3 regions of the Rhizobium sp. O111 genome follow, and region 3 is predicted to be linked to each of the others. Evidence: riboswitches for the same ligand, from Rfam matches in the RefSeq annotation. Region 3 holds a riboswitch; each other region holds the start of a gene.
The links. Region 3 has a riboswitch for thiamine pyrophosphate ahead of thiM (hydroxyethylthiazole kinase). Riboswitches for the same ligand answer to the same signal wherever they lie in the genome.
Positions count from the first base shown of each region.

Region 1: another riboswitch for thiamine pyrophosphate. It lies ahead of thiB (thiamine ABC transporter substrate binding subunit); the one in region 3 lies ahead of thiM (hydroxyethylthiazole kinase).
Region 2: another riboswitch for thiamine pyrophosphate. It lies ahead of thiC (phosphomethylpyrimidine synthase ThiC); the one in region 3 lies ahead of thiM (hydroxyethylthiazole kinase).

Region 1 covers NZ_JBSHXL010000001.1:3,391,845-3,395,117, reverse strand. Annotated here, with positions in the region: gene ACVTFQ_RS16975 (MDR family MFS transporter) at 1-1,087, shown strand, start outside; TPP riboswitch at 1,160-1,276, shown strand; gene thiB (thiamine ABC transporter substrate binding subunit) at 1,357-2,337, shown strand; gene thiP (thiamine/thiamine pyrophosphate ABC transporter permease ThiP) at 2,351-3,273, shown strand, end outside.
Region 2 covers NZ_JBSHXL010000003.1:1,064,152-1,067,424, reverse strand. Annotated here, with positions in the region: gene ACVTFQ_RS31060 (DUF1330 domain-containing protein) at 1-46, opposite strand, end outside; gene ACVTFQ_RS31055 (IS256 family transposase) at 578-1,774, shown strand; TPP riboswitch at 1,899-2,010, shown strand; gene thiC (phosphomethylpyrimidine synthase ThiC) at 2,102-3,273, shown strand, end outside.
Region 3 covers NZ_JBSHXL010000002.1:1,271,003-1,274,275, reverse strand. Annotated here, with positions in the region: gene putA (trifunctional transcriptional regulator/proline dehydrogenase/L-glutamate gamma-semialdehyde dehydrogenase) at 1-984, opposite strand, end outside; gene ACVTFQ_RS25440 (Lrp/AsnC family transcriptional regulator) at 1,105-1,575, shown strand; TPP riboswitch at 1,653-1,748, shown strand; gene thiM (hydroxyethylthiazole kinase) at 1,797-2,600, shown strand; gene thiE (thiamine phosphate synthase) at 2,597-3,232, shown strand; gene thiD (bifunctional hydroxymethylpyrimidine kinase/phosphomethylpyrimidine kinase) at 3,229-3,273, shown strand, end outside.

The DNA.
Region 1 (3,273 bases), on a different contig from region 3:
GCTGATGGCGTCGGGCGCTATCGGGCCCGTGCTCGGCGGCACGATGAGCGATCTCTTCGGCTGGCGCTCGATCTTCCTCGTCAATATCCCGATCGGCGCCGTTGTGCTTGGCGGCTTGGTTTTCATGCTTCCCTATCGCAAGCCGAACCGTCGCCCGACGATCGATTATGCCGGCGCCATTCTGCTGGCGCTGACGACGACGAGTATTGTGCTTGCCGCTGATGGCGCGCAGGTGTTCGGGTCGCTGATCGCCCCGCTTAATCTCGCAATCATCACCGCCGGCGTGGTCTTCCTGGTGTCGTGGGTGTTCGTCGAGCGCCGTGCCGCCGAACCGATCATTCCGCTGTCGCTGTTTCGCAATTCGACCTTCAGCCTGCTGCTGATCATGTCGATCATGAGCGGCGGCATCGCTATCGGCATGGTGAACTACTTCGCGCTCTTCCTGCAGACCACGACAGGGCTTTCTCCGTCCGCGGCCGGGCTGCTCTTCATCCTGCTGACCGGAGGCCTGATGTGCGGGTCGATCTCGGCCGGACGGATCATCTCGGTGACGGGGCGCTACAAGCCGTTCGCTATCGCCAGCCTCAGCTGCAATGCCTTGGCCTTCGCGCTGTTGTCGCAGTTTCATGCCGGCACGCCGATCATCTTCATCGGCGCGGTGATGACACTGCAGGGTGTCGGGGTCGGCCTGGCACAACAGGTGCCAATCATCGGCGTGCAGAACGCGGCGCCGGTGCGCGATATCGGTGCGGCGACCGGTTCGGTGACACTGTCGCGCATGGGCGGGGCCTCTATCGCGATCTCGATCTACGGCGCGATCATCGGCTCGCAGCTCTCGCGCGTCGGCTCCTCCATTCCCGGCGTTGCCGATATCGAGCAGCTGACGCCGAAGATGCTGGCCGCCTTGCCGGAGGCCGCACGCCAGGCGGTTGCCGAGGCCTATGCCAATGCCTTCGTGCCGCTGTTCATGACCTCCTGCGGCATCGCTCTGATCGGGCTTGTAGCGGCCCTGATGTTGAAGCCGGTCCAACTGCCGCGCACGGGTGGCGCTGCGCCCACGAAAGCGGCTGCCGACGCCGCCGAATAGCCACGAACCTAGCTGACAAACCCTGGCCGACGTCCGCTCTTGCCAGACGCCGGCTACGGATATACACCTTGCGACGCTCTAACGGGGTGCCTCGTATCTTCAAGGATGCTTGGCTGAGAGGCTTGCGAAAGCCAACCCGCGGAACCTGATCCGGCTAACACCGGCGGAGGGATTAGACGCGTGACACCAGGCACCGCCCTTTTCCCCTTCATTGAACCTAGAGGAGAGGTGTCATGACCCATTTCAAGACCTATGCGCTCGGCGCCGCCATGCTGTTGGCGGGCTTTTCGGCAACGGCAGCATACGCCGCCGACAAGACGCTCACCATCTACACCTATGAGAGCTTCACCTCCGAATGGGGTCCCGGCCCGAAGGTGAAGGCGGCGTTCGAGAAGACCTGCGGCTGCACGGTTAACTTCGTAAGCGTCGCGGATGGCGTGGCTCTGCTATCGCGTTTGAAGCTTGAGGGATCGGGCACCAAGGCGGATGTCGTGCTTGGCCTCGACACCAATCTGATCACCGAAGCCAAGGCTACCGGCCTGTTCGATGCGAGCGGCGTCGATACCAGCGCGCTGCAGGTCCCCGGTGGCTTCAAGGACGACGTCTTCGTGCCTTATGACTACGGCCATTTCGCCGTGATCTACGACACGCAGACGATCAAGACGCCGCCGGCGAGCCTGAAGGAGCTGGTAGACGGCGATCCCGCGCAGAAGATCGTGATCGAGGATCCCCGCACCTCTACGCCGGGCCTCGGCCTGCTTCTCTGGGTGAAGTCGGTCTATGGCGACAAGGCGCCGGAAGCCTGGGCCAAGCTCAAGAAGCGTGTACTCACGGTGACGCCCGGCTGGTCGGAGGCCTATGGCCTGTTCACCAAGGGCGAGGCGCCGATGGTGCTCTCCTATACGACGTCGCCCGCCTATCACATGGTTTCGGAAAACACAGATCGCTACCAGGCAGCCGCCTTCTCCGAGGGACACTACATCCAGATCGAGGTGGCGGGCCTGCTGAAGAACGCGCCGGACAAGGCGCTGGCGCAGGACTTCCTGAAGTTCATGGTCACGCCTGGCTTCCAGGACACGATCCCGACCAACAACTGGATGATGCCGGTGTCCAAGACTTCGGAGCCGCTGCCGGATGCTTTCGGCAAGCTCGTCAATCCGTCGAAGACCTTCCTGATGAGCTCGGATGAGGTCGCCAAGAACCGCAAGGCCTGGATCGACGAATGGCTGGCCGCCATGAGCATGAATTGATGAGCATGAACTGATGCTTATTGCGCCGTCCGAAAGACGATACGCGCTGGCCGGCGGGGCGCTCAGCCTCGCCGCCATCATCGTCTTCGTGACGGTCGCGACGCTATCCCTGCTGATCTCCACCGACGGCATGCCTGTCGGTTCGATCGTTTCTGATCCATACATCCTGCGCGTCTTGCGCTTCACGCTTTTACAGGCGACGCTGTCGACGTTGCTGTCGCTCGTGCTGGCCATCCCGGTGGCGCGCGCGCTGGCGCGGCAGCCGCGGTTTATCGGCCGCATCTGGATCATCCGGCTGATGGCGGTACCGATGGGGCTGCCGGTGCTGATCGGCGCGCTCGGCCTGATCGGCATCTGGGGCCGGCAGGGCGTCGTCAACACGATGCTGTCATGGGCGGGTATCGATCAACCCGTCAGCATCTATGGTCTGTCGGGCATTCTGCTCGCGCATGTGTTCTTCAACCTGCCGCTTGCCTGCCGACTGATGCTGGCGGCGCTGGAGCGGGTGCCGGGCGAATACTGGCTGGTGGCGAGCGGTCTCGGCATGCGGCCGGTGTCCGTCTTCCGCTTCATCGAGTGGCCGGTGCTGCGTTCGGTTATCCCTGGCGTTGCCGGGCTGATCTTCATGCTTTGCGCCACCAGCTTCACGCTGGTGCTGATGCTCGGCGGCGGACCGGCAGCGACCACGATCGAGGTGGCGATCTACCAGTCGCTGCGCTTCGATTTCGATCCTGGCCGCGCGGTGGGCCTGTCCCTACTGCAGATCGCGTTGACGGCCGTGGTGCTCGGCATCCTATCGCTGCTGCCGGCATCCGGAGATGCGGGGCTGACGGCGGGCCGCACGATCCGGCGCCCTGATGGCGCGCTGCTCGGTGCATGGGTCGCCGATCGCGCGCTTCTCACGTTGGCGGTGCTGTTTCTCGGCCTGCCGCTGCT
Region 2 (3,273 bases), on a different contig from region 3:
CGCTTTCGAACTGCCAGATCTCGAAACTGGAGAAGGCAAAGCGCATCTGTCCCGCCACGCCCGAAAAAAGCGTTCGGTCGCCTCCTGCCCGGCACCTCGCTCATGCTTCACGAGGAGGAGCCTGGCCGTCGCGAAGCGGGCCATGGAATACGTGACGCCGTCTACCGGGAATGGGAGATTCACGGCACGAACCGGATTCCCAAGGAAGCGACGATGCGCGTCCCGCAGGAAGTGGCTGAGCGCCGTGGCGACGGTATTCGACAATCTGAAAGCCGAACACTATGGACGAATATCAGGCAGTCTCGGCCGTTATTACCGAGTCGATTAAGCTCAACCGCATCGCACCAGCCGATCCCGGCCAAGGAAAGCGTAACGCGCGTTACGTCCCATATTGGGCGGCCTGAATATCAGCCTGGTAGTAGCTGTACGCATTGATGGGGTACGAACCAACAACCTAGGAGATATCAGGCAAGTTTACGGGTAGTGTGCGGGAGGTTCTGCAAAAATCTATTGAGGATTTGAGCGGCCATGGCAGGCTGGTGATGTCTAACGTCACCAACTCCCTAGGAGCCCCACCATGACCAGGAGTGAGAATAAACCATCGATAGCCGCCGTCAAAGATTTGATGGGTGCAAACCACGACGCATTGCGCATGATTATGCAGGATCTGCTGCAAGAGATGCTGGAAGGCGAGATGACCGAGGCACTCGGTGCCGCAAAGAGTGAACGGGCCGAGGCTCGGATCGGCTATCGTTCCGGGCATTACAATCGAACGCTGATCACGCGAGTCGGCAAGCTGGAGCTGCGAGTGCCGCAGGACCGCGATGGGCGGTTTTCAACTGAGCTGTTTGAGCGCTATCAACGCTCCGAACAGGCGCTAGTAGCGTCGCTGGCGGAGATGTACGTTCAGGGCGTTTCGACCCGGAAGGTGAAGGCGATCACTGAAGAGCTATGCGGCCACAGCTTCTCAGCTTCGACGATATCCGCGATCAACAAGCGACTGGACGAGAGTTTGACGGCTTTTGCCGAACGGCGGCTGGACGAGCCGTTCGCCTATCTCATCATCGATGCGAAGTACGAGAAAGTCCGCCAGGCAGGTGTCGTTCGCTCGTGCGCCGTGCTTGTCGCGCTCGGAATCGATTGGGAAGGGCGTCGTCAGATCCTTGCAGTCGAGCTTGCCAACCGAGAGAGCCACTCGTCGTGGAAGGACTTCCTGCTCGGCCTCAAACAGCGCGGACTGCACGGTGTCGAATACATCGTTGCCGATGACCATGCCGGCTTGCGCGCCGCCGTTCGCGAGGTGCTGCCCGACGCATGGTTCCAGCGCTGCTATGTTCATTTCCTTCGCAACGCACTCGATCACCTGCCGCGCAAAGCAGACGACGATTGCCTCCAGGAACTGCGTTGGATCTATGATCGCCGGGAATTGTCAGAGGCCAAGAGCGATCTCGCTGCTTGGCTGAGAAAATGGTCACCGCGATACCCCAAACTCGCAAGCTGGGCGGAGGAGACCATCGAGGAGACATTCACCTTCTACAGGCTGCCTCGCCAGCACCACAAACACATGAAGTCCACAAACATGCTCGAGCGTTTCAACGAGGAGATCAAACGCAGGACGATCGTGCTGCGCATCTTTCCCAACGAGGACAGTTGCCTACGCCTCATCCGTTCGCTCGCAGTAGAGACCCACGAAAACTGGCTCGAGGCAAACCGCTATCTCAACATGAACGACTTGAAGGAGATGAAAAAAGCCGACCTGCGTCAAGCAGCCTGACCAGCAGGCCAAGCCGCTATTTGCAGGACTTGCCGTACACGACCAGTTTACGGAGGACTTGGCTGTCCAGACCAATAATCCGACACACGGCTTGACGCAGACCGTTAGTCAGCAATAACCTTGCGTCATTCACCAGGGGTGTCCCGTCAAGGGGCTGAGATTCTGCTATCGTGCGCAGTGACCCGTTGAACCTGATCCAGTTCATACTGGCGTAGGGACGGTGCAAGCGCTCGAAGGCCGGGATTCCCGCGTGGATTCCATGCCGGCGTCTTTTCATCATTCCGGCTGAGGACTGGGTCTCCAATCGAAAACTTGGAGCCTCAAACCATGAATATCGCCGCAAAGACCATCACCCCCACAGTCACCACCGGCCCGCTGCCGGCCTCCCGCAAGATCCATATCCCGGGCCAGATCCACCCGGATATCCGCGTTCCCATGCGCGAGATCAGCGTCCACCCGACCTCAGGCGAGCCGCCGGTCACGGTCTATGATTCGTCCGGCATCTACACCGTCGAAGGCGCCGACATCAGCATCGAGCGCGGCCTTCCCGCGCTCCGGCGCGACTGGGTTCTCGCCCGTGGCGACGTCGAGGCCTATGACGGCCGGCGGGTAAGGCCCGAGGATAACGGCTTTGCCAGCGGCGAGCGCCTGACACCCGAATTCCCGGGTAAGCGCCAGCCACTGCGCGCCACCGACGGCAAGGCCGTGACCCAGCTTGCCTATGCGCGTGGCGGTATCATCACGCCGGAGATGGAATTCATCGCCATCCGCGAAAATCTCGGCCGTGAGGCGAAGGCGGACGCGATGATCCGCGACGGCGAGAGCTTCGGCGCGCATATTCCCGATCACGTCACGCCTGAATTCGTGCGCCAGGAAGTGGCCGCCGGACGCGCCATCATTCCCGCCAACATCAACCACCCCGAAGCCGAGCCGATGATCATCGGCCGAAACTTCCTGGTGAAGATCAACGCCAATATCGGCAACTCCGCCGTCACCTCCTCGATGGCCGAAGAGGTCGAGAAGATGGTCTGGGCGGCGCGCTGGGGTGCCGATACCGTCATGGACCTCTCGACCGGCCGCAACATCCACAACATCCGCGAATGGATCATCCGCAACTCGCCGCTCCCCATCGGCACGGTGCCGCTCTACCAGGCGCTGGAAAAGGTCGAGGGCATCGCCGAGAACCTGACCTGGGAGGTCTATCGCGACACGCTGATCGAGCAGGCCGAACAGGGAGTCGACTACTTCACCATCCATGCCGGCGTGCGGCTCCAATACATCCCGCTGACGGTCAACCGCGTCACCGGCATCGTCTCGCGCGGCGGCTCGATCATGGCCAAGTGGTGTCTTCATCACCACCGCGAGAGCTTCCTCTACGAGCATTTCGAGGAAATCTGCGACATCTGCCGCGCCTATGACGTGTCCTTCTCGCTGGGCGACGGCCTGCGGCCCGGCTCGATCGCCGACGCCAACGATGCCGCGCAATTCGCGGAACTGGA
Region 3 (3,273 bases):
CGCTTCCAGAAGGTCGAGCGACAATTCGAGGCGGTCGGCCTCTTCGGCGTCGATGTTGAGGCCGATGTCGCAGGACTTGGCGATCAGCGCCAGCGCCTTCACCTTCGGCAGCAACTCGTCCATGACGCGGGCGCTCTGCGCGCGCGCGTAGCGCGGATGCAGCGCCGAAAGCTTGATCGAGATGCCCGGCCCTTCGTAGATGCCGCGCCGATCAGACGCCTTGCCGATGGCGTGGATCGCTGTCTCGTAATCCTTGTAGTAGCGCTTCGCGTCGTCGCCCGTCGTCGCGGCTTCGCCCAGCATGTCATAGGAATAGCGGAAGCCGCGCTGCTCGAGCGGCTTTGCCCGCTGCAACGCTTCGTCGATGGTCTCGCCGGTGACGAACTGCTCGCCCATCATCCGCATCGCCATGTCGACGCCCCGGCGGATCACCGGTTCGCCGCAGCGGGCGATCAGACGGGTCAGAGCAGCCGAAAGGCTGCGGTCGGCGACCGTCGATGTCAGCTTGCCGGTGACGACAAGACCCCAGGTCGCGGCATTGACGAAGAGCGAGCGACCGCCGCCGAGATGTGCCTTCCAATCGCCCTCGGAAATCTTGTCGCGGATAAGAGCGTCTCGCGTTGCCGTATCGGGAATGCGCAGCAGCGCCTCGGCCAGACACATCAGCGCGATGCCTTCCTGGCTGGAGAGCGAGTATTCGTGCACCAGTCCCTCGACGCCGGTTCCCTTGTGCTTGGCGCGCAGCGCTTCGATCAGCTTGCGGGCGGTGTCGGCGGCGGCTTTCCTGACGTGACCGGGAAGGGCGGCTGCCTCAACCAGGCGTGGCACGCAGATCGTCTCCGGCGTGCGGTAGGCAGCCGTGATGGCGCGGCGCAGATCACTCTGTTCGCTGATCGGAGTGGCAAATCCTTCAAAGGGATTTGCAGAGCCGTTGGCCTGCTCTACTGTGACTTCGACTGCTGCCGCGTCGGTGGTGATTGCCATGCTGGGCTCCTGATCCGCTGATGTTGGAAAGCTAGCAGATTTCAAAAAGTCAATTTCACTTGATTTTGAGCGTTCTAGTCTTTAGTTCGCTATTCAATATTCATATTGAAGGGAATTATTGTGGCTGGCGCGGGAAATATAAGAGAAATCGACCAATTTGATCAACGCATACTTGAGGCGCTCGTCGCCGATGGCCGGATGTCGGTGACCGACCTCGCCAAACGCGTGGGCCTGTCCAACACGCCCTGCCAGGTCAGGCTCAAGCGGCTGATCGAGGATGGCTACATTCTCGGCTTCCGCGCCATCATCGACGTCAACAAGCTCGGCCGCAACCATGTGGCGTTTACCGAGGTGAAACTCTCCGACACCAGGGAGAACGCGCTGAACGCGTTCAACGTCGCGGTTCGCAAGCTGCAGGAAGTCGAGGAGTGCCACATGATCGCGGGCGCATTCGATTATCTGCTGAAGATACGCACGTCCGACATCGCCAATTATCGCCTCGTGCTGGGCGAGAAGATCTCCAGCCTTCCCTTCGTCGCCAACACATCGACCTTCGTTGCCATGGAAGCGATCAAGGAGAACGGCGCCTGATCGGCGGTCGATTGCGGGCTCTGGGCTCCTGTCATTTTGCGCGTGACAGCGGTCGGCTTCTCTGACAGAACAGACCCATTGAGAGACAGGGGCGTTTGCCGACGGCAGACTGAGAAGTACCCTTTGAACCTGAACCAGATAATGCTGGCGGAGGGAGTCGCTCGGACCCTTCGGCATTGCTATCAGGGTTCCCGCGTCTTGCCCCGCCCGAAAGGGGCATGATGAAAGACGACAGATCTCCCGGTTCGATGCTTGATGCCATGCGTGCGCAAAAGCCGCTCGTTCAGTGCATCACCAATTTCGTTGCGATGAACGTCGCCGCAAACGTGCTGCTCGCGGCCGGCGCGTCGCCAGCCATGGTGCATGCCGAGGAAGAAGCCGGCGAGTTCGCGGCCATCTCCGGCGCGCTGACTGTTAACATCGGCACGCTCTCGCCGAGCTGGATGAACGGCATGCGCGCCGCCGCCAGATCGGCGAATGCCAGCGCTAGGCCATGGGTTCTCGACCCCGTCGCCCACTATGCGACTGCCTTTCGCAGGCAAGCCGTCGCGGATCTGCTGGCGCTTCGCCCGACCATCATTCGCGGCAACGCCTCCGAGATCATCGCGCTCGCCGGTGGCGAGAGCCGGGGGCAGGGCGTCGACAGCCGTGATCCCGTGGAGCAGGCGGAAGCTGCAGCCAGCCATATCGCAAACAAGCATCAGGCCGTGGTCGCGGTAACGGGCGAGGTCGACTTTGTCACCGATGGCGCGCGCGCCTGCCGCATCGAGGGCGGCTCATCGCTGATGCCGCAGGTGACGGCGCTCGGTTGCTCGCTGACATGCCTCGTCGGCGCCTTCGCCGCGATCAGGCCGGATGCACCGTTTGAGGCGACAATATCAGCACTCGCCATGTTCGCCGTCGCCGGTGAAGACGCGGCGCGCGGTGCGGAGGGGCCGGGTTCATTCTCCTGGCGGTTTCTCGACGTCCTCGCGGCGACAGACGGCGCCGCGATCAACAACAATGCGCGGGTGCGGATGCTATGAAAGGGATCGATCTTTCGCTTTATCTCGTCCTCGATCCCGAGCTTTGCGCCGGCATCGGCATGGTCGAAACAGCAAGGCGCGCCGTTGCCGGTGGCGCGACGGTCGTGCAGCTGCGCGACAAGCATGCCTCCACCGCGCGCATGATCGAGACCGGCCTTGCTCTGAAGGAAGCGCTTGCCGGGACGGGCGCTTTGCTTGTCGTCAACGACGATGTCGAGGCGGCCATCGCGATCGGCGCCGATGGACTGCATGTCGGCCAGGACGATATGGTCGTGCGCGCCGCGCGCGAGCGCATCGGGCGCGGCATGATCCTCGGCCTGTCGGTGGAGACCGAGGCGCTCGCGGCTGCGGTCGATCCCGCATTGGTCGATTATGCCGGCATCGGGCCGGTCTTCGCGACGCCGACCAAGCCGGACCATAAGCAGCCGATCGGATTCGACGGTCTTGCACGTCTCGTCGCCGCCTGCCCGGTTCCCTCCGTTGCCATCGGTGGGCTGAAGCTTGCGCATGTCAGCGGTGTTTTTGCAGCCGGCGCCGACGGGATTGCTGTCGTCTCGGCAATTTGCGGCACGGCCGATCCTCGCGCCGCCGCCCGCGAGCTTTCAGAGGCAATTCAAGGGAGATCACGATGATCCGTAACGTTCTCTCCATCGCCGGATCCGATCCATCGGGC